DNA from 3 places in the Desulforamulus ruminis DSM 2154 genome. Region 3 is predicted to be linked to each of the others. Evidence: riboswitches for the same ligand, from Rfam matches in the RefSeq annotation. Region 3 holds a riboswitch; each other region holds the start of a gene.

Region 1 (9,650 bases), 1.7 Mb from region 3:
CAACCAGACCATCTATTCATCCTACGTGCACATAGAATGATTCTCTGGAAGCTTTGAAGTTTTTCGCTTGACCCGGTGAACTGCCACGAACGACTTTTGGTCTCTGCCCCTTCTGAGTTTTGATTTTGCTTCCCTGGCTTCGTTTCCTACTTCCAAGGAAGAGTATCAGGTTGATCCCTTCAATTCATCCGGCTTAAAAGTCGCCTTCCTTTGGACCCCCCTCAAAACGGCTTTATCATCAAAGCAGCCACCAGAGCCTTCGCTATCGGGCTTTTCAGGGTTACCAGTACTTTAACCAAGGTTATTTCCTGGATTACTGTTATCGTATTAAAATATAATAATCATGTCAATATAATCTTTATGCTTTTAATCTATTTGTAATAAAAAGAGAATTCTTTATCAGGATAACGTTTATGACCACAAAAAAGGAAGGCTTATAAAACTTTTGCTAATGCTTATTTATTAAAAAACACGATGTCTCCGAAATTTACTCCTGCAACCCTGCCAACCCCTTCACATTTTATTTTTAACAGATAATAAATGCGGCCCTTGGTAAAGCTTTGATCTTCCAAGGTCTCAAAATTGGCCTGGCCCTTGGAAATGATGAGCTCGGAGTTTTGCAGCAAGGATAAAAATTCTTGGGAAATATGGTTAAAAGATACGCCCAAATAACGGGATCCGGTGGTGATAACCCGGGCCACTTTATCCATGCCAATGTAAAAGGCATCTTCCATGGTAGAATCATTTAAAATTGGTCCCTCTTTAACAACATAGATCACTTTTTTTCCCCGCCGGGTCAGTTCTTCCACCAAAATCCGGTCAAAGACAATTTCTCCAGCATTGTCCCCGATAATTACGACCTCTTTTGCTTTTTGAAGCTTTCCTAAAAAATCCCTATAGTCATCCTTGGCAAAACCCGTTTTTAAGCTGTATTGTAGGCTGCCTTGTATATCAAAGCTTTTGTTAATGCCCAGATCAATAATATTGCCCGCAACCGAAATTTTCAGCGCGCTGTATAACCGGTCCTCAGAGTCCTCTAATAGGTCCTTTAGAGCAGGATATAACTTTAAGGCAAGATCATTGGAACTTTTCTTTGCTTCTTTATAAGGGTCATCATTGGCAATCTTTTTGTATACCTCCAACAAAGCCTCGGTGGAATTTTCCGCGGGTGTGTTCCTTCGATCCATTCCTTTTACAAAATCCATCAGTTCATAAATTACCTGATGCTGCCGGTCTTCATCAACATGAGCAAAAGCCATGCAGGAAGCCGCTTGTTTTAAATAACAGTGAACACAATCAATATAGGCTTTCATAAAAATCCTCCTGATTCAATAAAGTCGGAAAAAGGCATCCACACCTGCCAAAAATAATACTATTTCTTGCTCAAGGTTTATATTCTTTTAAAGGATTACTGGGGATCTTGTCCAATACTAATCCTACAAAACGCATAGGATGTGAGGAGAGGCAAATGAAAAATGTAGCCATACTACTAATTTTACTGATTTTATTGGCCGTCTGGTTTTTTATGTCCGTTGGCGTTTCCCTGCCTACCATCTTTATTTTCTTAGGTTGGCTTCTTTTGGGGTTGGGCCTTCTGGCTTTTATCGGGGGAGACCGCAGGGGAGGAATCATCGCCATTATTCTAGGAATTATTTTGTCAAATATCCATCGATTTTAAGAGGCGTCATAAATATTTTGTTGGTTCCCACAGCCCTAAGGAATAAACAACCCCCGGTTTATGACCGGGGGCTTGGTTCTACCGGAATCATTTTGTAATGCAGCCGCTTGTAAATAATCTTGCTGTTATGGCAAAATAGATTAGAGTATTTTCTACATAAAACATTATTAAATTACAAAATTCTTAGGAGTGGACCATGCGCATATTTTTAGTTGTTTTCGGACTGATTGTTTTTCTTTGCTTTGCTTTTGCCGGAGGTTATTTTATCGCCGACCAAATCATTGGGAACTCCCCTACCAAAAACAGTGAACCTTTGCCTAAGGAACAGTCAACGGAAATAAAGCAGCCGGAACAACCAAAAGAAGCCCCGGAGCAGCGGCAAGAAACGCAAGGGGAACTCCCTCGGGAAGAAAACTCCCCGCAGCCCACAACGAAAGCATTGGATGAGGAACTATTGCTGGATGCCTCGGCCTTTAGCTATACTGTTATACCGTCCAAAAACAATCAACCGGCGGTGACTTACAGTTCGGAAGAACTGCGCTTTAACCCCTGACGAGATACACTGCTTCTATTTTGCCAGGGTCTTGACAATATCCGCCCGGCTTACAATACCAATCATTTTACCGTTTTCCACTACGGGAATGCGTTTTATATTATTGTCAATCATCAAAGTGGCCACTTGCCCCACTTCCTCTTCCCCTGAAACCGTAATCACTTTGCTGGTCATTATTTCAGCAGCTTTTAAAGCGGCCAGTTTTTTAAAATCTTCCTTGTATTGATCAACACCGCCGAAATAAATAAGACCACCTAACAATCCAAAAAACTTGGGAATTCTGGGGTTGCTCTCTTTATGTAAAAGATCCCCCTCGGTTACCATCCCCACCAAACTCCCCGCTTCATCCACAACAGGAACTCCGGAAATATTATGGGTGACTAAAACTTCAGCAACTTCCTGAATGGTCATGTCCTTTGTTACCGTGATTACATCACTTCTCATGATTTCTTTTACTTTCATCCCCATCACCTCTCTACTATAGTTTAATCTCAGGCTTAAATCCTATGCGGATTTTAACGTCCTATTCTCCGATACCACCTGGTAAAAAGTGTAGTTGATACTAAATACACTACGGGATTTACCCACTCCTTGTCAAATCTATTTTTATATTGGCAGTGATCATATCATCAGTAAAACAAACTTTTCTGGTGGAAAACGGCAGCAACGGATTGCCAAGCCATTGATGCCATAATCTAAATCATAAATTTACATAAAAAAGTCCTCTTTTTTGTTATAATCATATTAGCATAAGCTTATCCCTATCATCATCTTTAGGAGGAATAAAATTGCTGCTGATTAATGTTGCTGAACTGGCCACAAGGAACCATCTAAGCTACGAGGATATGCACAAAGCCTTTCAAGCTTTATACAAACTGGAATATAATCCGGTGGCCATTAAATTTTTCTTTGACCAAGACGAGTTTGACGCTTTTATCCCGGAAAAGGTGCCTGCTTCAAAGATGACCTTTTGTCAGGCTGCCCTGGCTTCCCGCATGGACAACTATATTGTAAAGGTTACCGATGACAAGTTGCTCTGCGGTAATGCCAGAACGGTATTTGGCTTCCGTGAAGCTTCCGACGCCGAGGTTGACGAACAAGTTAAATATACCACAGACCGGGATCTGGCCAAGGAATGCATGCAAGCCCGGCCCACCTTACCCGTTGGCCAGTTAAAAGGCGTTATGACGGCGCCTCTATACAAAACCCCGGTGGATCAGATGTGGTATTCTTTGTGGTAAATGTACTCCAGGCTTATCATATCCTTAATGATTATATCGGAGCCTGTAAAGTGCCCACGGTAACTTCTAACCATACCATCAATTCGGTGGTCTGCGGCGGTTCGGTACGTTGTTTTCAGGAAAACAAACCGGAAATGAAAACCATGTGTGCAGGCAGCTTTACCTCGGGTAAAACCGAAAAAGGCGAGGTGAACCTGTTTATTCCTGGCAAGCAGATAAGTCAGTTAGCGGATCAATTAATTAAAAGAACCTTTAAATATGGCGGGAGCTCCTTTTTGGGGGCCGGCGGTCAAGATTTCCCGGGAGTGGATGTTTGCAAAAAATGTCCGATGATTCGTTTTAAAGATTATAAAGCCGAGTAGTTTGGTTTTAGATTTCCGTAGAGGACCTATGAACAGGGGCTGTGGCAAAAACCAGAATGGTTGCATTGCGCAGCTCTTTATTTCTTCAAAAAAAGAATAGAATGCGGATTTTACGGATTTCCACGGATTGTTACGGATTTTTAATTTTAAATCCGTGTAAATCCGTATCATCCGTTGAATCCGTGTTCTATTTTTTATTAGTCCGGTTGTTCACTGGGTTATCTGCCGTTCTTAAGGCACTACGCAAAGTCTTTTGCCTATTTTATCTCCGTAAGATTAAAAGGGGTCTCCTGATATACATAATAGTTAAGCCAGTTGGAGAATAACAAGTGGGCATGCCCTCTCCACTTTACTACCGGTTCATTTTCCGGATTGTCCTCCGGATAATAATTTTGGGGAACAAGGATATCCAGCCCTTTTTTGACATCCCTTTCGTATTCACCTTTTAAGGTCAGCGGATCATACTCGGAATGGCCGGTAATAAAGAACATCCGGCGGTTCTTGGCAGCCACGATATAGACACCGGCTTCATCCGACTCTGATAGGATTTCCAGTTCTTCCACTCTTTCAATGTCCCTTCGCCTTACCTCGGTATAACGGGAATGGGGCACATAAAATTCGTCGTCAAAACCCCTGAGCAGTTTAATATGGCTCCGATTAATCCAATGCTTGAATACACCGAACAATTTAGCCGGCAGGTCATATTTGGGTATGCCATAGTGGTAATAAAGCCCCGCTTGGGCTGCCCAGCAAATATGCAAGGTGGAGGTGACATGATCTTTGGACCATTCCATGATTTCCTGTAATTCTTCCCAGTAATCAACCTGGTTAAATTCCAGTTGCTCCACCGGCGCGCCGGTTATAATCAGACCGTCAAATTTCTGATTTTTTACTTCCTCAAAGGTTTTATAAAATACCGCCAAATGATCCTCCGGCGTATTTTTTGACCAGTGAGAACCGGTATGAAGCAGTTCTACTTCAACCTGCAGCGGGGTGTTGCCCAGAAGCCGCAGGAGTTGGGTTTCGGTGGTTATCTTGGTGGGCATTAAGTTTAAGATCGCCATTTTCAGCGGCCGTATATCCTGACGCACCGCTCTGGTCTCATGCATCACAAAAATATTTTCATTGGTTAAAATTTGGCTTGCAGGCAAGTGATCCGGTATTTTAATGGGCATCCTTCAGCCACCCCTCTATTGTCAAATTCTATTGAGCCTTTAAAGCCTGATCCAGGTCCTCCAGCAAATCACCGATACTTTCAAGCCCCACCGAGATACGGATAAGGTCCGGTGAAACCCCCGCCTGCTTCAGGGCCTCCTCGGACAGTTGGCTGTGGGTTGTGGAAGCTGGATGAATCACCAGAGATTTGGCATCTCCCACATTGGCCAGGTGAGAAAAAATTTGTAAACTGTCTATAAATCTCCGGCCGGCTTCAAGCCCCCCTTTAATGCCAAAGGTTAAAATCGCCCCGGCTCCTTTAGGTAGGTATTTCTGAGCCAGCTCGTAGGATGGATGGCCTTTTATCCCCGGATAGGAAACCCAATTAACCAGGCTGTGCTGTTGTAAAAACTCCGCCACCCTTTGGGCATTGGACACATGCCTTTCCATCCGTAAGGCCAGGGTTTCAATGCCCTGCAACAGCAGGAACGCGTTAAAGGGGCTGACGCATGCCCCAAGATCTCTTAATAGCTGCGTTCTTGCTTTGGCAATATAGGCTGCCGCCCCCATTTCTTTCGTATAGGTTATATCATGATAGCTGGGGTCCGGCTGATTCAATCCGGGAAACTTATCATTTTGGCTCCAGTCAAATTTTCCGGAATCAATGATCACGCCGCCAATGCTGGTGCCATGCCCGCCAATAAATTTGGTGGTGGAATGAACCACAATATCCGCTCCGTAATCAAAGGGCCGGCAGAGGTAAGGCGTGGTAAAGGTGCTGTCAACAATCAGGGGGATTTCCGCCTGATGGGCTATTTTTCCAACCGCCTCCAGATCCAGGACATCGCACCGGGGATTGCCGATGGTTTCCGCAAAGAGGGCTTTGGTTTTTTCCGTAATAGCCTTTCTGAAATTCTCCGGATCCTCGGGGTTTACAAAGACTACCTTGATACCCAGTCTGGCAAAGGTATGGGTGAATAGATTCACCGTCCCACCGTAAAGGTTGGTGGAAGAGACGATTTCATCCCCTGCGGAGGCGATATTCAAAATAGCGGCCACAATGGCGGCATGTCCGGAAGCCATGGCCAGGGCTCCCACTCCCCCTTCCAGGGCGGCCAGACGCTTTTCCAGCACATCGGTGGTAGGATTGTCGATGCGGGTGTAAATATGACCCTCTTCCTTAAGGCTGAAAAGATTGGCGGCATGTTCGGAATCCCGGAATACGTAAGATGACGTTTGATAGATGGGCACTGCCCGGGAAAGTGTTTCACGATCCGGTTGATGCCCGGCATGAAGGGCCAGGGTTTCAAAACCAAGTTTTCTCTCTGTCATGATGTAACCTCCTTAAAAAATTAAACCCCTTCAATGGATGAAGGGGTTGTTCATTCTGTGTTCCACTTCCTCCCATCTGCCAGGAAATACTTCCTGAAGGAATTAGCACCTTGTCGACTAAAGCCGACCGGTTGCCGGGTTTCATAGGGCCTTTCCCTCCACCGCTCTGGATAAGAGATTTTTTATTTTTTCTAATTATATTTTGCAGAGGACAATGTGTCAAGAATACTTCTTACAACTCTTTAAAACAGCTTCCAATTTAATCTTTTTCTGGTGGTAAAGGTGCTCTCAGAACCTTCCCTCAGTTTCTAAACAACCGGTCCAGACCGCGGTATTGGATGGCTTCCGCCAGATGGTTGGTTAAGATGTTCTTTTGGTTGTCCAGGTCCGCGATGGTTCGGGCTATTTTCAGTATGCGGTTATGGGCCCGGGCGCTTAGTCCCAGGCGTTTAAAAGCATCCTGCAGCAGTTTGGCGGCTGAAGCCTCCAAACGGCAGTAACGGCGGACCTCCCGGGAACCCATGGAGGCATTACAGGTGATTCCCGAATCCTTGAATCTTTCCCGCTGCCGCCCTCGGGCTTCTTCCACCCTGGCCTTGATGGCCGCCGAAGGCTCGCCGGGTGAAACATCGGTCAGTTCTGCGTAGGATACCTTCGGTACTTCCAGGTGAATATCAATCCGGTCCAGCAGCGGGCCGGAAATGCGGTTAATATAGCGCTGTACCTGATAGGGCGTGCAGATGCAGTCCTTTTCCGGGTCCAACAAAAATCCGCAGGGACAGGGGTTAGCCGCTCCCACCAGCATGATTGACGCAGGATAATCAATGCTGGCCGCCACCCTGGAAACGCTGATAAAACCATCCTCCAGAGGTTGCCGCAGGGCTTCCAGGGCGTCTTTATGGAATTCCGGCAGTTCGTCCAGAAACAGCACCCCATGATGGGCCAGGCTTATTTCACCGGGTCTGGGAAACCGTCCTCCTCCTACCAGACTGGCGGCAGAGGAAGTATGATGAGGGGAACGGAAAGGCCTGCTGGTGATAATGGGCTGGTGATTGGTTAACTGTCCGGCCAAACTGTAAATTTGAGTGATTTCAATGGCCTCTGCAAAGGTCAGATCCGGAAGAATGGTTGGTATTCTGCGGGCCAGCATGGTTTTACCGGAGCCGGGACTGCCCATCATCAAAATATTGTGTCCTCCGGCAGCGGCCACTTCTAGGGCGCGCTTCGCCGTCAGTTGCCCCTGAACATCTGCAAAATCAACGATTGTCTGAGGCTGCTCTTGCCGGTATGGATAAGCTTCTTTTTTAACTGGCTCCAATTCCGCTTCACCCCTTAAAGCCAAGGCAAGTTCAGCCAGGGAAGAAACGGCAAACACCTCCATATCTTCCACCAGCGCCCCTTCCGGAGCGTTTTCCCGGGGGATCACAACGCCCTTTAAACCAAGTTTCCTGGCAGCTAAAATCAACGGCAACACGCCGTGAATACTCCTTACAGAGCCGTCCAGGGATAGTTCCCCGATAAAGGCCACGCCGGAATACAAGGCTTCATGGATTTGTCCGGTAGCTCCCAGGATACCGACGGCAATGGGCAAATCATAAACAGGGCCCTCTTTTTTAATATCAGCCGGAGCCAGGTTGACGGTAATGCGCTTTACCGGGAATTCCAAAGCGGAATTTTTTATTGCCGTTCGTACCCTGTCCTTAGCCTCTCTCACCGCGCTGTCCGGTAGACCAACTAGGTCCAACGCAGGGAGCCCGTTCGACACATCAACCTCAACTTTGATTTTCTGCCCTTTAAGACCCTGGAGCGCCACACTGTTAATAATCGCCAGCAAGTCCTTCTCCCCCAAATTCTTGACCACATATCCTAATAACCTATTAAGAATATTCCGCCCCGCAGATTTAGAAACCTTTGGAGATATTGTCGAATCCTGACTTTATCGCAAAAATCATCTCTAAATTCAGGATAAAAAGGATTTACTCTTCCGGTCTCGAAATGGGGTATTGTAAACCCGAGAAGATATTAAAAAGGGAGGAACGGAATTGAAGCTGCCGGATTTTAAGCTGGAAAGGTATTTTGCCAAATATGAATTCAATGCCCCTCATCTTTTGTGTTGTTCCGATTGTGAGTCCTTTACCATTAAAGAAATTTTAAGCCTGGAAGGTGAAAGCGCCTTTGAGAGGTTTCAGAATCAATGGCTGGGATATACCGAGGCGCCGGGAAACCCGGAATTGCGGCAAACCATTGCCGATATCTATACCCAGGTTTCCGCAGAAAATGTCCTGGTCACTTCCGGGGCGGAGGAAGCCATCTTTCTGTTTATGAATGCCGCCCTGGAAAAAAAGGATCATATTATTGTCCAGTACCCCTGTTATCAGTCCCTCATAGAAGTGGCCAGTTCTATCGGGTGTGAAGTTACCCGCTGGGAAATGCAGGAGAAAGATAATTGGGAGCTGGACCTGGATTTTTTATCCGGCAGTCTCCGGCCCAACACCCGGGCCATTATTATCAACGCCCCTCACAACCCAACGGGTTATACGCCCTCGGTGGAAAAATGGAATGTTCTCATTGAACTGGCCAGAAGCAGGAACATCGTGTTATTTTCCGATGAAGTCTACCGTTTTCTGGAATACAATGCGGCAGATCGTTTGCCCGCCGCCTGCGACCTTTATGAAAACGCCGTATCCCTGGGTGTTATGTCCAAGACCTACGGTCTGGCCGGGCTGCGCATCGGCTGGATTGCCACCCGCAATGGTGAAATTTACCGTCGTATGGCCTCCTTTAAGGATTATACTTCCATCTGCAACAGCGCACCCAGCGAGTTTCTATCCTTGATCGCTCTAAAACACCGGGACAAGCTGGCCTGCAGAAATTTGGACATTATTCAGGAAAACCTGCTTCTGTTGGATCAATTCTTTACCCGGTATAGTGATAAATTCCTCTGGCAAAAGCCAAAGGCGGGACCCATTGCCTTTCCCAGCATCCGCTGGGAAGCCTCGGTGGAGGATTTCTGCCTGGATCTGGTGCAAAAGAAAGGCGTTCTTCTGCTCCCTTCAAATTATTACGATTTTGGCCAACGAAATTTTAGAATTGGCTTTGGGCGAAAAAATCTGCCCCAATGCCTGGATAAGCTGGACCAGTATATGCAGGAAAATAAGGAATAAAGAAAGGGTATAAATCAATGTTAAATCTGTCTCTATTAGAAGGCACCTTTGCCGTGTGTCGCTTCCCTCCTTCCACAGCCCTTCCCCACTGGGCTGTAGGGGGAAAGTTTTTTTCTATTACCAAAACCATGGACGAACTCTCCCTGGTGTGCCCCCAGGAAAGTA
Region 2 (9,650 bases), 450 kb from region 3:
ATGAAAATTAAAACCCCAAGAAAAGCTTGGCGGCTGTTGTAGAACAGGCGCCATCCTTTGGCGGATGAATTTATTTTACCATGATCTTCCCCTTTTCTCTGTCGTAATCCGGCAATTCTATAAAAAAGAAGTGTCGCAACAAGACTCTAAGGCTTCAAAGAACCGGCAGATAACACAAGGAACAACCGCTAATAGGAATAGAACGCGGATTTTACGGATGAAGAGGCTGCGCATTAGAACCTCTCTGGTTCTTTTTGCAGCAGTCCCTTCATTTGCCGGTACCTAAGGCTAACCCATGCTTACCCGATCACCGCCGGTTTTTTGGCTCTGCCGCATCAAAGCGTCTGCCCTTTGCATCAGCGTTTCCTCCGTATCCTCCGCTTCCGCCAGGGTAACCCCGCTGGATGCGGTAACCCCGATGATCTGATTTCCCCGGCTAAAACCGGAGTACTTAATCAGTAACCGCAACCGGTTGGTAACGATTTCAACTTTTTCCTCTGTAATATTGGACATGATTAGGAGAAAGGTATCTTGATCCCACCGGCCAACCACATCAAAGGATCGTGAACCGTATAATAAGGTTTTCGCTACCATTTGGATGACTTCATCCCTTACATCGTCACCATGAATCCCCGAGACGGTATCCAATTGATCAATATTCATCAGGGCTACTGCCAAGGAATGGTCGTTATCCTGTAGTTCCCGGAGGTGGGTTGCCAGGTAGATCTCCAGGAAATGCCGGTTGGCCACTCCGGTCAGCGGATCGGTGTAGATAGCCCCCTTGAGCTCATCAATCCGCTCCAGAGCTAAAATTTTCGAGGTATTGTCGCTAAAAATCTCCACTGCACCGATTATCTTGCCTTCCTTGATCAGCGGAGCCACCCGGACGCATACAGGCAACCGATGCCCTTCTTTGTGGTGGAGATAAACTTCCGCTTCATGCACTCTATTCTCTGAAAGGGCTATCATTAAAGGGCACCGACCGACACATAGATTGGTCCCCTGTTGATCCATATGCATCAGTATATTGTCGGAACAGCACCGGCCCAAAACCTCGCCGGCTTGGTAGCCTGTAAGCCTTTCCGCACCTTTATTCCAGTAAGTGATCTTTCTTGCCAAATCCACAAAATAGACGCCGTCATATAAATTATCCAGTATCTCTCTATAAAAATTATTATCGCTCACCAACAAGATCCCCCCTTTTTAGTGCCTCTTACTTAATTATGGAAATATATGCATTTTGGTTCCAATAAGGCAATGGGTAAAAGGATAAATCTGTGTGGTTATTTTTTTCTTGCCGCCGCTTTTCCTGCATTGGCGGCGGTTAAGACCAGTACATCGGCCGCTCCCTGTTCCAATAATAGGTAAGTTAAAACGGAGGCTGTACTGCCGCTGGTGAAAACATCATCCACCAGAAGCAGGGTTTTGCCGGCGATCTCCCCGGGGGCAATTACTTTAAAGGCCCCCTGCAGGTTCTTTCTTCTCTGCTCTCCCGTCAGGCCGGTTTGGGGCGGTGTATCCACGGATTTAACCAAGGTCCGGGGCAATAGGGGCAGGTTTAGACCCCGGGCAATTTCTTGGGCCAGCAATTCTGCCTGATTGAACCCTCTCTGTTTTAAGCGCCCCGGGGAAATAGGTACCGGAAGTACGGCCTGCGCCTTTAAAAATTCATGGTGCCGGCAGGTGACCTGAAGCATTGGCTCCGCCAATACCGGGGCCAGGCTCTTTATGCCCCGGTATTTGAAACAACGGATAGCCTCCCGGAGTCCTCCTTCATAAGGCCCCGCTGCTCTGGCCAGCTCAAAGGGAGGCCGGGTATGGCTGCAGTTGAGGCAGACTGCAGCATTTTTGCTTACCGGGGTGCCGCAGAGGGAACATCGGGGTTTAGCGGCCCAATCTGCCAACTTATTCAAGCAGTGACGACAAATTGCCTTGCTGCTTCGCCCCCCGCAAAATCGGCAGCCGGCCCTGCCGGGAAAGAGCAGGTTCAGCAAAGCTTCCACCCATGAATGCATGCCGCAGTCCTCCTTTCGGCCCCATTTCGCCAAGCGCTTCCGGAATCCTGCTGTTATTTGCCTTATACTGATTTTCTTTGGGATCTCGTTGTTAGCCTAACGGGTATTCCTTAAAGGTCCCGTCCTTCGTACCAATTGGCATTTCCTAAGGGTCTAGTCGTTGTATCCGGGCCTTCTCTCAGGTACTGTTTGACCCACAATAAATACATACACCGACGGGACCCCAAAGGAAACCCTTTAGGCTAAGGACAGGACTCTTAAGAATACTCATAAGGCTAGACCCCCAAGATCTGCCCCAAAGCAAAGGGGCGGAATCCCGCCCCTTTGTCTCTATACAACATCCATTTCCGTTATATCCCGGTTGACAATCCGGGCTCCGGCTACGTTTATCAAACTGCCGCCGCTGCTGGTAAAGATGTCTTTGGCCACCACCTGGTCCATCACACCTCTTACCTCGGCTTCCTGCAAATCGGCCCGGGGATTGGCCACCCGGAGGGTTACTTTACCGCCTGCGGCGTTGGTAAAGATCATTTCCAGCGTTTTGCTCATCCTTTACTCCTCCTTACTCTGAAATTAATTCGCCGTCGTCCACACGGTACACGGCTGCCAGGGTATCCTCCTGCAGACTGTTAATGGCCTGGGACACGTCAAAGAGATCCTGGTCCGAAGCCGACGTTTTGATTCTGGAAAAGGTGCGGTTCACGTAGACCGCTTCTCCTTGGGCATTGACGCCGTTCCGGTACTTCATTTTCATACTGCAGGAATAGGGTTGTTTAACCACTGCCATAGGGTATTCCTCCTTTTTTCGGGCCGGCCCTTTTGTTTAGCGCTTGCGTTCATTTTAACCCTTTCCCGGAAGAAAGAAAAAAACCTATTTGGCCGGGATCGGCATTAAAAAAGTGAATTTTAACCAAAAAACAACATCCTATTCAAGAAAAAAAGCCCACTTGACACAAGTAGGCGAATCTTTTTATGCAACTATCCTCTTTTTTGTTTCAGCAGTTGGCTGTAGGCTACCGACCGGTCACGGCCCCATTCCTTGGCACAAGCCGCCGCCTTTTCCGCCCCTGAAAAAATCTGATCCGGGTTGTCGGTATCTTGAGGGAAGGTGGCAACACCAATGGAAGCCGTAATCAGTATCCGGTGTTGGGATTCCTCCGGTACCAGCCGCCGGTCCCGGATCTCCACCCGGACAAGTTCGGCCAGTTTGAGAGCGGTTATGCCGTCGGCCCCCGGTGCCAGGACAGCCAGTTCACCCCCGCCATACCTCCCGAGAATATCCGTGGCCCGGGTCACGTTTCGCAGTATGGATCCCACCATTTGAAACACACTGTCCCCGGTTCCGTGGCCGTACCTGGCATTTAAAGTACGAAGATGATCAATATCAATCAGCAGCAGGGAAACCGCCTCGCCGGTGGAGGCTGAGCGCAGCATTTCTTTAATGCCCCGTTGGTAAAACTGCTTGTGGTTGAGAAAACCGGTTAAAGCGTCGGTAGCCTTTAATTCCCCGATTTGATCTTCCAGCATGCCCCGCACCAATATAGTCCCCGCCAGACCGCCCAGAACCGTCAGCATTTGGATGTGCTTGTCCTCATAGAGGGCCGGATAGCGGTCTCCCAGCACCATTACACCGGTGACCTCTCCCCCGGTAACCAGAGGTACGGCCAAAACTGTCCGAAACTGTAGGAAGGGTCTGGCTTCTTCCTGGGAGCCACTGTCCCGTACATCATCAATTAAAAAGGGCTCCCGGGTTTCCACCGCCCGTCCGGCCAAACCTTCTCCCGGCGCCAGTACAATGCTGTTCATTTCTCTTTCCAAGGGTCCCCGGGCAGCCAAGGGTAAAAAAAGCTGGCGCTCCCGGGACCAAAAATAAACCGCTCCGGAGTGGTAGGGAACAATTTTCTGGCACTCCTGTAAAAAATCATCAAAGAAAACCGTCGGGTCCGCAGGTTTTCGTAGCCGCCGGGCCATTTGAAAAAGAGCGGTAAATTCCCGATTGGCCTGTTCCATATGTACATATTTCCCAAGCAGGAACTGAGCCCCAAGGATTGGCAGACATAAAACCAGGGCCCACAAAATTCCCAATTGGAAATAGGTTGCAGCCATCAGAGCGCCGTAAGGGGCGGTAAAAAGGTAAGTATAACTATCCCAGCGCAGGGCATGCCAGCCGAAAAGCCGGGGGTTCTCGGCCAAATAAGGCTTCAGATGGAAATACACCAGCCCATGATGAACGGCAAAGTAAACCAGGGTAAAGGCAGCGGCAGCTAAAATCCCGCCGCCGAATGCCAGGTATACCTGAGCTGCCGCCGCGGCTGACAAAATATTCTGGGACCCGTTAAAAAGGGTGGTCCGCAGGGGATTCCCCCGGTTGGCCACTCCGAAGCCAATTAAGGAGACCAAGCCGGTCACCCAGGCTGTGGTGGCTCCCCCAAAGATCATCTGGGTTGCCAATACAATGACATAACTGCCGGACAAATAACCTTGGCTAAAGGGAACGGCCATCCATTCAGACAGCATCCCCAGGATAACCAGTGCCGCCAGTGTGCCGCCGTGGTCAAAATTGAGCTGGGGAAAGGTCTTCCATAGCCACCCGAAACCCAATAAAATGATTGTCCAGGTATAGAGTAAAGTAAGACCTCTCTGCCTAGAAATGGCCCTCACCTCCCGACTCCCATATTCGACAATAAACCCAATTTACCTCCAGGCCTGGCAAAAAAATACACGAAAGATCCTTTCTGCCATCATCCTTTGCGGCAGCTTGCGAAGGTCTACCAGCCAGATCAAGGGGTTATGACAATACAGCAGACCCGTTAACAAGGCCCTGTCCTGGTCTTCCTCCATGCCGGGCGATTCCCGGTCTATGGTAATCAGCCGCAGGGCCATTTGCTGCTGCAAGCCTTGAAGAATGAAAGGGGTATCGTCCTGGGAACCGTCATCCACCACCACAATCTCCAATTGAACCCATTGGTGCCTACTCCAGGAGGCCATTCTGCGCATCAGATATTCCGCATCCTGAGCCCGGTTTTTTAATACCACCAGCATACTAACCGGGGGCCCCGGCTGCCTCCTTATGGAGCCTGCAACATCCTGGACCAACCGATAGATTCCATAACAGGCAAGAATCACTAGGATCAGCTTTTCGATGGTCATCGCCATTGAGCACACCCCCTGTAATTCAGAGTATGTGTGAACGGCCCGCCGGGGTGCGCGGCGGAGGAATGGAAATATTGACCTGAAAAAACAGACCCTTACCCCGTTTCAGGGATAAGGGTCTGTTTATAATGAACCGTCCAGTTTTAAGCCAATGGCGTGCTGCAGCGGCAGGTATCCGTTTCAAAATAAACGGCGAAGGTACTGCCCAGGCTTCCTGTATGTACTTCAATCCGGGCGTTGTGCCGGGCGGCAATACCATAGCAAACCGCCAGTCCCAAGCCCACCGCCTCCTCTTTGGTGGTATAAAAAGGGATTCCTAATTTCTCCAGGGCCTCCGGTTCGATTCCCTCCCCCTGATCCTGCACCGTCAAGACAACCTTGTCCTCCTCCATAAAGGTTTTAATCTGCAGGTTGCCTCCGGTGGGCATGGCTTCCAAACCATTTTGGGCTAGATTTAAGATTAAACGCCGGATCTCTTCCCTATTCAGCAGCAATTCCGGCAGGTCAGCCAAATCCATGGTAACCTGCATCTTATATTGCCGAGCCCGATCCAACAGAACATCCCGCAGGGATAAAATCACGTCGTTAAGATTATGGAAGGTAAGATTGGTCGCTTTTTTCGAGGATAGGAATAAAAGTTCAGTAATGATCTCGTTGGTCTTATCCAGTTCCTGGATGATCACCTTGAACAGGTCTTGATACAAAGAACATTCCTTTTTTTGTTGAAGTAGTTGCAGCAATCCCCGCACGGTGGTCATGGGGTTGCGAATTTCATGGGCAATTCCCGCTGTAATTTCCCTTATAATATTGATTCGTTCCGGCTGATCCTTTTTTAAAAAGGGGTCATACTTGCCTGTGTTTTCCATCATTTGAAGTAAGCTGAGATCATGATCTACATCAATGATCACGGCATTACCCCCTTATCTTTATTCTTTTATCTATTAATTTAATTTCATATTGAAATATTGTCAAGAAAAATCTTGGTTTTAATTTCAACATGAAACAATTTGTTGAACTAAAAATTTCGCAGGATATAATTGATTCGAGGTGTATCCTGTGGGAATTTTTAGAGACAGAATGAAAGAGCTGAGAGAAGATAGAGGCCTTACCCAGCAAGGGCTGGCCGATGCACTCAATATCGGAAAATCAGCCATTGCCCTTTATGAAACAGAAAAACGCCAGCCGGACCCCGATACGCTAAGAAAATTAGCTCTATTTTTCAATTGCAGTACGGATTATTTGCTGGGTCTTACGGATACTTTAATTCTTGAAAGGAAGGATCTGCCTTCCCTCCCGCCGGATATTTTGGCCTTTGCTTCGGATCAAGAAAATTACGGTTTGATTCGTTTGATCCAATCCCTTAAAATCCAAGGCCATTCCAATGAACTCATCAGAGAATGGTTAATTTCTTTAGGCAACACCATCCGGCGGATAAAGCAAACCTATGTCCAGGAATATTTGGAGAACCCGTTGCTCGTACAGGAACCGGGTGAAAAATACACCCGGCAAAGCCGGGGCAAGAAACCGGATAAAAAGAAGGATTCCTAGAATAAACCAGGTCCATAGGACCTGGTTTTCATCTTTACCTATGCTTTTTTACTCTAAACCGGCCTCTGCCCGGAGGATCTCCGCTTTATCGGTACGTTCCCAGGGGAGGTCCAGGTCGTTGCGTCCAAAGTGACCGTAGGCCGCAGTTTGTTTATAGATGGGTTGACGCAGATCCAATGTTTTAATGATGCCAGCCGGACGCAGGTCGAAGTGGCGGTTGATTAAATCAATCAAAACATCGTCACTAACCTTACCTGTGCCAAAGGTTTGCACCCTTACAGAGACAGGACGGGCCACACCAATGGCGTAGGCCAGTTGAACTTCCAGGCGGCTGGCCAGGCCGGCTGCCACCAGGTTTTTAGCCACGTAGCGGGCGGCATAGCTGGCGGAGCGATCCACTTTAGTGGGGTCTTTGCCGGAAAAAGCGCCGCCGCCGTGGCGGGCACTGCCGCCGTAGGTATCCACAATGATTTTACGGCCGGTAAGTCCCGCATCGCCGTGGGGTCCGCCAATTACAAAGCGTCCGGTGGGGTTAATGAAGAAACGGGTTTGTGCATCCACCAGTTCTGGGGGCAGCACCGGGCGCACCACCTGTTCGATGATATCCTGACGGATTCTGTCCAGGGAAACTTCCGGGTGGTGCTGGGTGGAAACCACCACCGTATCAATCCGGGAAGGTTTGTTACCGTCATACTCTACCGTTACCTGGGTTTTGCCGTCCGGTCTCAGGTAGTCCAGCAGTTCAGTTTTACGTACCTCCGCCAGCCTGCGGGCCATCCGGTGGGCCAGGGAGATGGGCAGCGGCATAAATTCCGGGGTTTCGTCGGTGGCATAACCAAACATCATACCCTGATCCCCGGCACCGATGGCCTCAATCTCTGCCTCGTTCATTTCCCCGGTTTTGGCTTCCAGCGCCTTGTCCACACCCATGGCGATATCCGGGGACTGCTCATCAATGGCGGTCAGCACAGCAATGGTATCCCCGTCGAAACCGTACTTGGCCCGGGTATATCCAATGCCCCGGACAGTTTCCCGCACGACTTTGGGAATATCCACATAACAACTGCAAGAAATTTCGCCGCCTACCACGGCCATGCCGGTGGTTACAAAGGTTTCGCAAGCAACCCGGGCCATTGGGTCTTTGGCCAGAATGGCGTCCAATATGGCATCGGAAATCTGGTCTGCCACCTTATCGGGGTGACCTTCGGTTACGGACTCAGAAGTAAATAATTTTCTGCTCACTGGGTTCCCTCCTAATTATTCAATATTCCCTGTCTCATCACTAAAAAAACAAACCTCCCCATTTACGGAGAGGTCTTTTCTTTTCCCCAGCCTGCCTCAATAACCTCATCTGTCAGGAAAGACACTTCCCCGCAGGACTTGGCACCTTACGTGAGGTTGCCGGGTTTCATCGGGCCAGTCCCTCCACCTCTCTTGATGAGAACATCAGAATCTATTTTTGCCAGATTTATTTTAGCAAAGCAGGTACAATGTGTCAAATTAAAAATATCTTACTCCTGATAAAAACTCCGGTCCAGGGGCTGTAAATCCACCAGCACGGTGTCCAGCCCAAATTTTTTCACCTGATCCCAGGGAATCACCAGATCCCGGCCGGAGCGCATCAGTCCGAAATATTTGCGCGGAGCCTGCAGCACCAAGGCCACTACCCTGCCTGTTTCCAGGTCAATGTGCAAATCCTTGATGGGCCCCAGTCTGGCGCCATCCGACAGGTTTACAATATCCTTGGTCTCCAACTGGGTTGCTTTTATCAATGCCGCCACCTCCCCTAACCCCATGCTATGCATCTGCCGGGCAAAGGGTGCGCAATCAATTAGCTTTTGGAAGGGCGCAGCCGTCCCATCCATTTGGCAGCATAGCGGGCCATCAGGTTGGCCTCTTCCATTCTCAGCAGGAATACCGACAACAGCAGGATAACCACCCCGCCGATGATGCTGGCCGCCACCTGCAGGGCCAGCCCCAGGGTTCCCAGGCCGCCCAGCAGGCCGGCCGCCAGATGATTCATCCCCCAGACTCCCGCTGCCATGGCGGCGGAGGCCAGAGAAATCTGTCCCAGAAATTTAAAGAGTTTGGCCTCCCACATGCCCGGGATCCGCTTATTCAGGTAATAGGAAAGCATTACCGTGTTCAGGAGGGAAGCAATGGAATTGGCCAAGGCCAATCCGCCGTGTTTTAGCGGACCAATCAACAGCAGGCTGAAGATCAAATTGACCACCACCGTAACGGCCATTAGCTTCACCGGTGTCTTAGTGTCCTGCTGTGCGTAAAAACCCCGGGTAAGAATGATGTTGGCCGCCTGGCCCACCAGCCCGATGGAGTAGAACACCAAGGCAATGGCTGTCATTTCCGTAGCCCGGGCATCAAATTTCCCGTGTTCAAAAAGCAATTGAATAATGGGAGTGGCCAGCACCAGAAGCCCCACTCCCGCCGGCAGGGCAAAAAGGGTCACCAGACGGAAGGCACCCACCACGGTTTCAGACAGCTCCCGCTGTTTCTTCTCCGCCGCCAGGCGGGTAATGGTGGGATAAAAAGCAGTGCCCACCGCCAGCACAAAAAAACCAATGGGCATTAAAATCAGCCGGTTGGCGTAATTCAAGGCGGAGATGCTTCCGGCCGCCAGTCCTGAAGCCAAAATACGGTCTATAATCAGGTAAATCTGGTTCAGGGAAGTGCCGATAGCCACCGGCATCACCAGGTAAAGAACCTTACGAACTCCCGGGTGACGCCAGTCCGTTGAAAATTTATACCGGAAGCCCTGCTGTTTGAGTTTAGGAACTTGAATCAGGGCGGCGAGAATAAATCCCACCACGGTTCCGGCAGCCAAACCTTCTACGCCGTACCAGCCCCCTAGAGTCAGGGCTGACGCAATGATCACCACGTTGGTAACACTGGTACTCAGAGCCGGGATGGCAAAGA
Region 3 (9,650 bases):
ATGAAATCCGATTTACCCAAAGTATTGCATCCTATTTGCGGACAACCCATGCTGGGTCAGGTGTTGGGAGCGGTTGCTCAAGCCGGAGTGACTCGAACGGTGGTTGTGGCCGGTTTTGGCTTTAAACAGGTTGCAGACTTTGTAGGGAACCGGGCCAGGGTGGTGCTGCAAGAAGAACAACTGGGTACAGCCCATGCCTTACTGCAGGCGGAAGGAGAATTGGCGGATTTCTCCGGTAATCTTCTGGTGGTTTGTGGAGATACGCCCCTATTGCGGGCGGATACTCTGGCCAGACTGGCGCAAGCCCATCAGGAAACCGGGGCTGCGGCAACACTGCTGACTGCCGAGATGGAGGACCCCACCGGATATGGCCGGGTGATCCGGACTCCCGACAGCAATGTGTGCCGGATTGTTGAGCAAAAGGACGCAACTCCCGAGGAGCTAAAGGTAAAGGAAATTAACACCGGAGTTTATTGTTTCCAAGTCTCCGGTCTGTTTCAAGCACTAAAAGAAATATCCCCCGCCAATGCTCAGGGGGAATATTACCTGACGGATATTATTGAAATCTTTGTCCGCCAGACACTGCCGGTTAAAGCGGTGTCTTTAAAGGATAACCGTGAAATTCTGGGGATTAATGACCGCATCCAGTTGTCCAGGGCGGAAGGAATTCTCCGCCGTCGGGTGCTGGAAGGGCTGATGGCGGAAGGTGTCACCATTATCGACCCCGGCAATACCTATGTTGATGCGGGGGTTCGGGTGGGCCGGGACTGTGTACTGTTGCCCTTTACCTTCCTGCAGGGAAATACCGTGATTGGCAGCGGCTGTACCATTGGCCCGGGCAGTCACATTACCGACTGCGTCATCGGCAACGGGGTTGAGATCCAATACTCGGTGTTGGCCGGGAGCCAAATTGGCAGTTCCACGGTGGTGGGTCCCTACGCCTATATTCGCCCAGACACAAAGATTGGCGAAAGGGCTAAAGTGGGTGATTTTGTAGAAATTAAAAAATCCACCATTGGCAATGAAAGTAAGATCCCTCATTTAAGTTATGTGGGAGATGCCGTCATTGGCGAAAAAGTCAATGTGGGAGCGGGAACCATTACCTGTAACTATGATGGTAAAAATAAATATCAAACCATCCTTGAAGACGGGGTCTTCATTGGCAGTAATACCAATTTGGTCGCTCCCATCAAAGTAGGGAAAAACGCGGTGGTGGCAGCAGGTTCAACGCTTACCAAAGATGTGCCTGCGGATGCCTTGGGGGTAGCCCGGGAACGGCAAACCAATGTGGCGGACTGGGCAAAGAAAAGGCGTTCCTAACAGGGAACCGGCAATATCTGCCATTGGACAGGCAGCGGTGAGCTTTAATTAAACGGAGAGAACAGAAGGCTGACAGCCCAAAGCTGAAAGCTAATTAAAGTTTGGGGGTAAATTGATGTCTTCCGGAAGCAAGAGATTAAAAATTTTTGCAGGGAATGCCAATCCCGATTTGGCCCGGGAAATATGCCAATATCTTGGGGTGGCCATGGGTGCCTCGAAAGTGTCCAGATTCAGTGACGGTGAAATTCGGGCGGAAGTGGAGGAAAGCGTAAGGGGAGCAGACGCCTTTATTATTCAACCGACCTCCACTCCGGTGAATGAACATCTGATGGAACTTTTAATTATGGTGGACGCCCTCCGGCGCGCTTCTGCCCGGCGGATTACCGCTGTGGTGCCCTATTACGGTTACGCCCGCCAGGATCGTAAAACCAGGGCCCGGGCGCCCATTACCGCAAAGCTGGTAGCCAATATTATCATTGCCAGCGGCTGCCGCAGAATGATTACCATGGATCTTCACGCAGGACAGATTCAGGGCTTTTTTGATATTCCGGTGGACCATTTACCCGGGGTTCCCATCCTGGCGGAGTATTTTCATCAAAATTTAAAGGACGATGTGGTGGTGGTCTCCCCGGATATCGGCGGGGTTACCCGTGCCAGGGATCTGGCGGAACGGATTGGAGCGCCCCTGGCCATTATCGATAAGCGCCGGCCGGAACCCAATGTGGCGGAGGTCACCAATGTTATCGGCAGCATAAAAGGAAAAACCGTCATTATGATTGACGATATCATCGATACGGCGGGCACCATTACCAAAGGAGCCGCCGCGCTGATGGAACGGGGGGCCAAGGAAATTCGTGTTTGCTGTACCCATGCCGTTTTATCAGGCCCTGCCATCCAACGTTTGCAAGAATCGGTCATTAAAGAGGTTGTAGTTACCAATACCATTCCCTTGCCGCCGGAGAAAATGATTGATAAAATAAAAGTACTTTCCGTGGCGCCGCTGCTGGGAGAGGCCATTATTCGTATTCACGAGGACCTGTCGGTGAGCAAGCTGTTTTCATAAGCAAAGCCCGGCTTTTGCTACTAAGAGCATTAAAATAACCCGTAATTTCCGGGAGTTGCCGGAATTACGGGTATTTTAATGGAGATGTTGGCTTGGGACTGGTAAAACTTGTATTATTTTAATTAAACCCAAAACTGCTATAATGGAGTTAATCCATTTTGAGTGCGACAATAGTCCTGGGTTGACGGGGACTATTGTCGTGTTTCTTTGGTCCCGGTGACAAAAGGCTGTTCCAGCGGACCAGAATTGAGTAAACTTAAAGTATAAGGGGCCGGGATTACCAATGGATAGACCAATTCCGGTAGAAATCAACGTTTAATTCTCCCTCCGGTTCCTCCGGTGAATAGGAGCCGCTGTTGACTCCTGTTTCCAAGAGATCGGGGCGGGATTCATCCTGGTTGTTCGTGGCGGTCACCCCCAGTGTTTTTTTAGTTAGGGTGTGTGAATTTGATTTTGTTTATACATATCCAGAAATTTTTTCAAGGTCGAAAATGTTCCGGGTGTGCATGAACTGAGCAACAAACATACCTAAAAAGGAAAAGACCAGGGTTCGAAGGAGTACCCTGTTATTTTTTCCTTTTTCTGAGTAGGCGACTTGAACGGCCAGACGGTCTGCTAGAGAAGGAACCGGGCTTTGGCCTAGGACGGAAGGCCACCGGAAAAGCATAGGTTTCAAGGGTAAATAATTACCGGCACAGAAGGCCTGCTTCAGCTCCCGTAAAAATAGATAAGGAGCCACAAGGCGTGCCTGGAATCCGAGATATACTGGTGTTCAGTTATGGTAAGCCCCTTATTTTTAAACTGAATTTTTATGATCATTGCGGGAGGGAAATGGATGAAGGATAGTCAAGATGCCAATTATTTAAAAAATAATGGCCTGGAGGTTACCGATATGCAGGAAGGGAAAGTTTTTTGGGTTAAATTTCCCACCGGTTATCGCATCATTATGGATGCGGACGAATTAAACCGCCTGGCCAAATTTTTTGAACTGCACAAGGATAAAGGGCCTGGAGTCATTGAGATGTTGTTTCGCAGCAGTACAGCCTAGCATTTTACTTTTTAAGTTTAGCGGATGAATTTTTTTAATATGGTTGACAGTTAACGGGTAGATTGGTAAACTAATGTCATCAATTTTATATCTGTGCTCTTATCCTGAGAGGTGGAGGGACTGGCCCTATGAAACCCGGCAACCATCCGGAAATATCCCGGACAGGTGCTAATTCCTGCAGGAGATGATCATCTTCTGGCAGATAAGAGGTGTGCAACGCGATGATTAGCGAAGCCTCTTCTGTTAAGGAGAGGCTTTCATGATTGGTGGGGCAAGGAGCACGAAAGGAGGACAAAAATGAGTGTTGAACGTACCTATGCGGAAATTAATGCCCGCATCAGGGCAGGTAAAGCGGTGGTTTTAACCGCGGAGGAAGTCATTGGCAAAGTCCGGGAACAGGGTCTGGCGAAAACAGCGGCTGAAGTGGATGTGGTCACCACAGGAACCTTTGGGCCCATGTGTTCTTCCGGTGCTTTTTTAAACTTTGGTCACTCTTCTCCCCGTATGAGAATGCAAAAAGTATCCCTCAATAATGTTCCGGCCTATACCGGCATTGCCGCTGTGGATGCCTATATTGGCGTTACCGAGATACCCGAAGATGATCCGGCCAATAATAACTTTCCCGGAGAGTTCCGCTATGGCGGCGGCCATGTCATTGAAGATCTGGTAAGCCATAAGCCGGTAAAGCTGAAGGCGCTGTCCTATGGTACCGATTGCTATCCGCGCAAGGAAATTGAAACAACCATTACCTTGGATGACATGAATGAAGCCATTTTATTTAACCCGCGCAACGCCTATCAGAATTATAACTGCGCGGTAAACTTAAGCGAAAAGACTATTTATACTTATATGGGTACGTTAAAACCCCGGCTAGGCAATGCAACCTATTCCACTTCCGGACAATTAAGCCCCTTGATGAAAGATCCTAACTTTGCCACCATTGGCATTGGCACCCGCATCTTCCTGGGGGGCGGTATTGGCTATGTGGTCTGGAACGGCACCCAGCACTTCCCGGGATGGTTAAAGGATGCTGAAGGGAATATTGTGGGCTCTGCCGGCGGCACTCTCTCTGTACTGGGAGATTTAAAACAAATGAAACCCCAGTGGCTTAGAGGTACCAGCTACCAGGGATACGGAGCCACCCTCACCGTTGGTTTAGGGATTCCCATCCCCATTTTAAATGAAGAGATTCTTCGTTTTGCTGCCTTATCCGATGAAGAACTGCATGCCCCGGTGGTGGATTACAGCGATAACTACCCCAACCGGGTTGGCGGCAACCTTGGGCTGGTGAGCTATGCTCAACTGAAATCCGGTAAAATTACCGTACAAGGTCAAGAGATTCCCACGGTGCCCCTTTCCAGTTACCCGAAAGCCAGGGAGATTGCCCGCACCTTGAAGGAATGGATACAAAAGGGAGACTTTTTACTGGGAGAACCGGTTCAATTGCTTCCCGGACCCGATGCCGGGATTATGGCAAAAACCCTGGAGATTAAGTAAAGGGAAGGAGCAAACGGCTTATGGCGCCTCATAAAATTGTTCTCCGGTTTGGTTCCAGTACTTCGGACCAACCTATTATTTACCATTTGGTTAAAGATTATGACTTGGTGGTTAACATTATAAAGGCGAAGATTAATCCGCATCTGGAAGGAACCATGGTTTTGGATCTGGTAGGAGAGCGGTATGAAGACGGCATTGAATACCTGCGCAGTCAGGGAATTACTGTGCACCCTTTAACCCAGGAAGTGGTGCGCAATAACGAGCGTTGCACTATGTGCGGCGCCTGTACCAGTCACTGTCCGGCCGGCGCCCTGTATATGGAACGTCCGTCCATGGAAGTGCAATTTGATGGCGATAAATGTGTGGTTTGTTTGCAATGCTTAAAGGTTTGCCCGGTCAGGGCCATGGAGGTTAGGATTTAACTTGGATTATACCGAACGGACATACCGTGACCTGCACCGGCAGGTGGATTTAATCCATTTTCAGGTGATGATTAAAGAGACCGACCTGGATATCGGTGTGAGACGGGAGCGTTTTTCACCGGAACTGGTTCAATGGGTGGAACGTCTGGTAAAAGAACAGCGCTTATTATTAGAGGAATATATTCAAAGGGACCCCGAATTCAAAACCACCCTGGTGCCTCACCGGTTACTGCCGGGGGCGCCGGAGCTGGCGGTGGAGATGGCCAAAGCGGCTCAGTTGGCGGGGGTCGGTCCCATGGCGGCGGTGGCCGGGGCCTTTTCTCAAAAAGTGGGGAGGGAATTAGCCAGGCATTCCCGGGACGTCATTGTAGAGAATGGAGGAGATATCTTCCTGAAATCCTCCGGTACCCGCCGGGTGGGGATCTTTGCCGGACCCTCTCCTTTTACCCACAAGATTGCACTGGAGGTCCAAGGCCGGCAGACTCCCCTGGGAATCTGTACGTCTTCCGGTACAGTGGGACACTCTTTGAGTTTTGGCCAGTCCGATGCGGTTATTATTTTAGCTTCCTGTACCTCCTTGGCGGATGCCGTGGCCACCGCCGCAGGTAACCGGGTGCAGAGCGAAGAGGATGTGCAGGGGGCGGTGGATTTTGCCGCAAGCATCCCCGGGATTGCCGGAGCCATTGCCATCAAAGGAGAAAAACTGGCAGCCTGGGGGCAAATAAAATTGGTTCCCATGTAAAGAAATAATAAGACCGGACTTTCCGGTCTTATTATTTTGTTTTTAGAATATATAAAAAAAGAAATGATAGATTAAACAGGATTTTTCGCCTATGCTAGGAATTGGCAGAAACCACGTTTCCTTTATACCATTTTTAGTGTAAAATGAGAAAAATAAGTATAGGTAGGTGTTAGAAATTGAAAAAGCCTGTTTGCCCCCTTTGTGAAGAAGAAATGGTCATGATTATGAACGACGAAAGCCAAAACACAGAACCCCAGATTTTTGCCCTTAATGAACTGGTGCGCAAGCCCGACGGCACCTATGGCATCAACCAGGAAAGGGGGCTTCCGGTGGTGGTATCTTTATGCAATGCCTGTGGCTACCTGATGCAGTTTTCCGCCCATAAGTTTAACCGGGGGCAAAAGAAGGGCTGTACAAAATAAAAGTAAGGAATTTGACAGGAACTTGTTATGGCGGCACTTTATCCCGTGCTCTAAAATAAAGTTAAGGGAAATCAGAGGAGGAGATCGTATGGAACTTACAGTTAACGATATTTTGGATGTGGCCATTAAATCGGAGGAAAGCAGCTTCAAGTTTTATAAAGAAATGGCAGAAAAGGCTAAAAATTCAGAAACTAGTCAAGTTTTACTGAAGCTGTCCCAGGACGAAAAAGATCATTTAGATTATCTGCTGTGGCTAAAATCCGGCGAGCCCATTAATGAACAAGTCTATTTTGACGGATTTGAGGAAGCCGGTGAACTCAACCCTGAGATGACGCCCAAGGAAGTTTTGACCATCGCGGTGCAGCGGGAAGGAGCGGCTGCTAAAATGTACCGTCAAATGGCGGATATTTTTAAGGCCAGCCCGGATAAACAGTTTATTTTTGAGCGTATGGCCAGGGAGGAAGATCATCATGGTGCTGCGGTGGCGGCCATGATGGATGATTTTTAAGAGACTTCAGCATAAAGAATAAGCAAGGGAGTGCCGCAAAATCATCGAGGGGCCAAAGAACAGGCGGATAAACAACGAACAACCGATTTTTAAGAATAGAACACGGATTGAACGGATCATACGGATTCCGTAAAATCCGTGTTCTATTATGTTTTAAACAAAGGACTGTGCATGCTGTTTCTTTTGCACATCTTTTTATTTTTATAACCCTTTCTATAGGATTGAGTTGGATATCAGGAGAAGCGTTCCAATAAAAGTTCGTTAGCCTGTCGGTTTATAAACAACTCAATTTATCAGTATTTATTTCCTATTTTGACATTGATGAATAGATGGTGCATTATTTCACAAATTAAATTATAATACCCGTAAAAGAATAACTATAAAAAGGAGGGGTTCATGATGATGTTTACCCAGCATACCAAAAGCAGCCATCCCATGACCAAAGGGGTTATGGAAAGGGTGATGGAAAATCCTAACTATTTCATGGAAAGCATTGAGGCAATGAAAGGGACACCGCGGCAAAAACCGGTTTTGGATCAAATTCTGGAAAAGAATTACCCGGGAAAGGCTCGTTAGAGAAAATGCAGGCATCCTTACAAGCTAAACCGAAAAAGGCGCCGACGGCCTTGATATCAGGCATGCGGCGCTTTTTTCATGGGGTTTGGCCTTATATTTCTTTTTTATCCGCCTGAGGTTCTTCGTTTGCTTGCTCCGGATTAACCATTTCTTCCTTATCCTCCACTGGCTCTAAAGGAAGAAGATATTCCTCCCGGGTTAAGGCAACCTCCTGGGGCAGATCCTTTACTTCCACCCGGTCTTCCGTAAGCGCAGCGCGGGTGGCAGGGATTTCCGGATCCGGTGAGCCTTCCGGGGGCAGCTCTTCTATTTGGCTGTTCCCTTCAAGGATTTCCGGTTCTTTGTTGCCCCGAACTTTGTCCAATTGTTCCTTTATGTTACCGCCCAAATCCTTGGTTCGTTCACCCAATTCCTTGGTCTTACTTTCAAGTTCTTCTTTGGTTTTACTGCTGATTTCTTTGGTTTTTTGAACAGCGCTTTCCAAGAATTGACTGGTGTTTTGTCTCAGATTCTTTACTGTTTCCTGAAGTCCCCCATCAATTTTAACCGTACTTACAATGGCTTCGTTGGAGGCTACCACCAGCTCTTTGCCCAGGGTGCGCACAAAACCAATATCCAGGAACACTCTTCCCGAAATTAAACTGTTCAGCAAGCTTCCCGACAGTTCCAATCCGGCGATGGCGCCGGTTCTTTCTTCCACAAAATACTCATCCACCATGCCCAATTGAGTACCGTTTTCCGCCAAAACTTTGCAGCCGATAAGATTAATCTTGTCCTTATACAGGGTTAAAATTTCCGGTAAACTGTTGCCTTTTTCCACATGACCCGTTTGATCGATGGTAATGGCGTCATTTCCGATACTGTGCACTTTTCCGTAAGGAGCAAATTTTTGCTCTTTAAACCAACCTTTTTGCTCTATAATCAGGGCCGCGATTCTCTGGCGGACGGGGTCTACCACCAGGCCCCTGACGGTGCCTATTTGTTGGCCTTCGGCAAGACTGATCACGGGCATACCAATAAACTTTTTACTCTTGCGCACCTTAAAAGGCCCCCTTTATTTGCATACTCTTTGTAATCATTTTTATGCCGGCGCCTTGTTTGATATGACCAATTTTAGGCAATAATACTAAAGAAAACCCGGCTGCCGAGGGACCGTTTTGCTTAAATAAACCGGGGCATCCCGGCAGCGCTAGGGAAAACGCAAGATTGATCCAGTTAAAGATTTTGATGACTGAATTTGGGAGGAAAAACTCATGGCAGATGCAATATTAGACGCGAATCTCAGAAAAGGACACAGCCGCTCCAGCCTGAGGGAAATCAGGGAAGCGGGGGAAATTCCCGCTGTGGTTTACGGGAAACATGTGGATTCTCTGTCTATCAGTGTAGACGGCAAGGAATTAAAAAAGATTCTAAATTCAACTACCGGCCGGAATACCTTGATCAGCATGAAGGTGAACGGCGGTAAGCAGACGGTGATGGTTAAAAATCTGCAGGTAGACCCCCTTCGTCATGACATTCAACATGTGGATTTTCAACAGATATCCGAGGATTCAAAAATTCGTACCGTGGTGCCCATTCAACTGGTGGGGACTTCCAAGGGTGTGGCTCTGGGAGGCGTCATTCAGCAGGAATTGCGCAGTGCGGAAGTGGAATGTCTGCCGTCACAAATTCCCGATGCCATCAAAGTGGACATAAGTGATTTAGAAATCGGAGATGCCTTGACGGTATGTGATCTTAACGTGGCTTCCGAGATCAAAATATTGGATCATCCCCGCAGTACCGTTGTGAGTGTGGCTGCGGCCAGAGCTTCCGAGCCTGAAGGTCAGCCGGAGGTTGCGCCTGAACCGGAGGAAGAGGCTGAATCCAAGACCTTGGAAAAAGAACAATCTTAAAGAAACTATTGCCTCCTTGCGGACACTGGGGTACAATACCTTCGTTAAGGAGGTAATACCGATGAAATTAATCGTGGGGCTTGGCAATCCCGGAGGACAGTACGCCCAGACCCGGCATAATATTGGTTTTATGGTGATCGACGCCTTGGCCAGGGAATTG

The links. A riboswitch is a leader RNA that binds a small molecule or an ion and turns the genes downstream of it on or off. The one in region 3 is predicted to bind S-adenosylmethionine.
Region 1: linked by a shared signal. The riboswitch ahead of DESRU_RS09300 (homocysteine synthase) and the one ahead of DESRU_RS00885 (homocysteine biosynthesis protein) in region 3 are both predicted to bind S-adenosylmethionine.
Region 2: linked by a shared signal. The riboswitch ahead of metK (methionine adenosyltransferase) and the one ahead of DESRU_RS00885 (homocysteine biosynthesis protein) in region 3 are both predicted to bind S-adenosylmethionine.

The regions. Positions count from the first base shown of each region.
Region 1 is NC_015589.1:1,843,229-1,852,878, reverse strand. It holds gene DESRU_RS09330 (damage-control phosphatase ARMT1 family protein) at 456-1,313, opposite strand; gene DESRU_RS09325 (hypothetical protein) at 1,469-1,678, shown strand; gene DESRU_RS09320 (hypothetical protein) at 1,875-2,231, shown strand; gene DESRU_RS09315 (CBS domain-containing protein) at 2,247-2,693, opposite strand; gene DESRU_RS21620 (DUF169 domain-containing protein) at 3,020-3,472, shown strand; gene DESRU_RS21615 (DUF169 domain-containing protein) at 3,454-3,834, shown strand; gene metA (homoserine O-acetyltransferase MetA) at 4,092-5,009, opposite strand; gene DESRU_RS09300 (homocysteine synthase) at 5,038-6,321, opposite strand; SAM riboswitch class I at 6,391-6,498, opposite strand; gene DESRU_RS09295 (YifB family Mg chelatase-like AAA ATPase) at 6,623-8,182, opposite strand; gene DESRU_RS09290 (aminotransferase class I/II-fold pyridoxal phosphate-dependent enzyme) at 8,364-9,485, shown strand; gene DESRU_RS09285 (ACT domain-containing protein) at 9,503-9,650, shown strand, end outside.
Region 2 is NC_015589.1:3,685,467-3,695,116, forward strand. It holds gene DESRU_RS18300 (sensor domain-containing diguanylate cyclase) at 289-1,185, opposite strand; gene DESRU_RS18305 (ComF family protein) at 1,284-2,015, opposite strand; gene DESRU_RS18310 (DUF2922 domain-containing protein) at 2,346-2,564, opposite strand; gene DESRU_RS18315 (DUF1659 domain-containing protein) at 2,578-2,802, opposite strand; gene DESRU_RS18320 (GGDEF domain-containing protein) at 2,994-4,676, opposite strand; gene DESRU_RS18325 (glycosyltransferase family 2 protein) at 4,710-5,171, opposite strand; gene DESRU_RS18330 (ATP-binding protein) at 5,312-6,076, opposite strand; gene DESRU_RS18335 (helix-turn-helix domain-containing protein) at 6,225-6,716, shown strand; gene metK (methionine adenosyltransferase) at 6,765-7,958, opposite strand; SAM riboswitch class I at 8,061-8,160, opposite strand; gene DESRU_RS18345 (YlmC/YmxH family sporulation protein) at 8,228-8,581, opposite strand; gene murJ (murein biosynthesis integral membrane protein MurJ) at 8,548-9,650, opposite strand, start outside.
Region 3 is NC_015589.1:163,293-172,942, forward strand. It holds gene glmU (bifunctional UDP-N-acetylglucosamine diphosphorylase/glucosamine-1-phosphate N-acetyltransferase GlmU) at 1-1,320, shown strand, start outside; gene DESRU_RS00870 (ribose-phosphate diphosphokinase) at 1,436-2,383, shown strand; gene DESRU_RS00880 (hypothetical protein) at 3,219-3,431, shown strand; SAM riboswitch class I at 3,528-3,640, shown strand; gene DESRU_RS00885 (homocysteine biosynthesis protein) at 3,729-4,928, shown strand; gene DESRU_RS00890 (NIL domain-containing protein) at 4,949-5,350, shown strand; gene DESRU_RS00895 (UPF0280 family protein) at 5,352-6,092, shown strand; gene DESRU_RS00900 (hypothetical protein) at 6,269-6,514, shown strand; gene DESRU_RS00905 (ferritin family protein) at 6,603-7,022, shown strand; gene DESRU_RS20490 (hypothetical protein) at 7,419-7,598, shown strand; gene DESRU_RS00910 (PRC-barrel domain-containing protein) at 7,690-8,637, opposite strand; gene DESRU_RS00915 (50S ribosomal protein L25/general stress protein Ctc) at 8,852-9,490, shown strand; gene pth (aminoacyl-tRNA hydrolase) at 9,552-9,650, shown strand, end outside.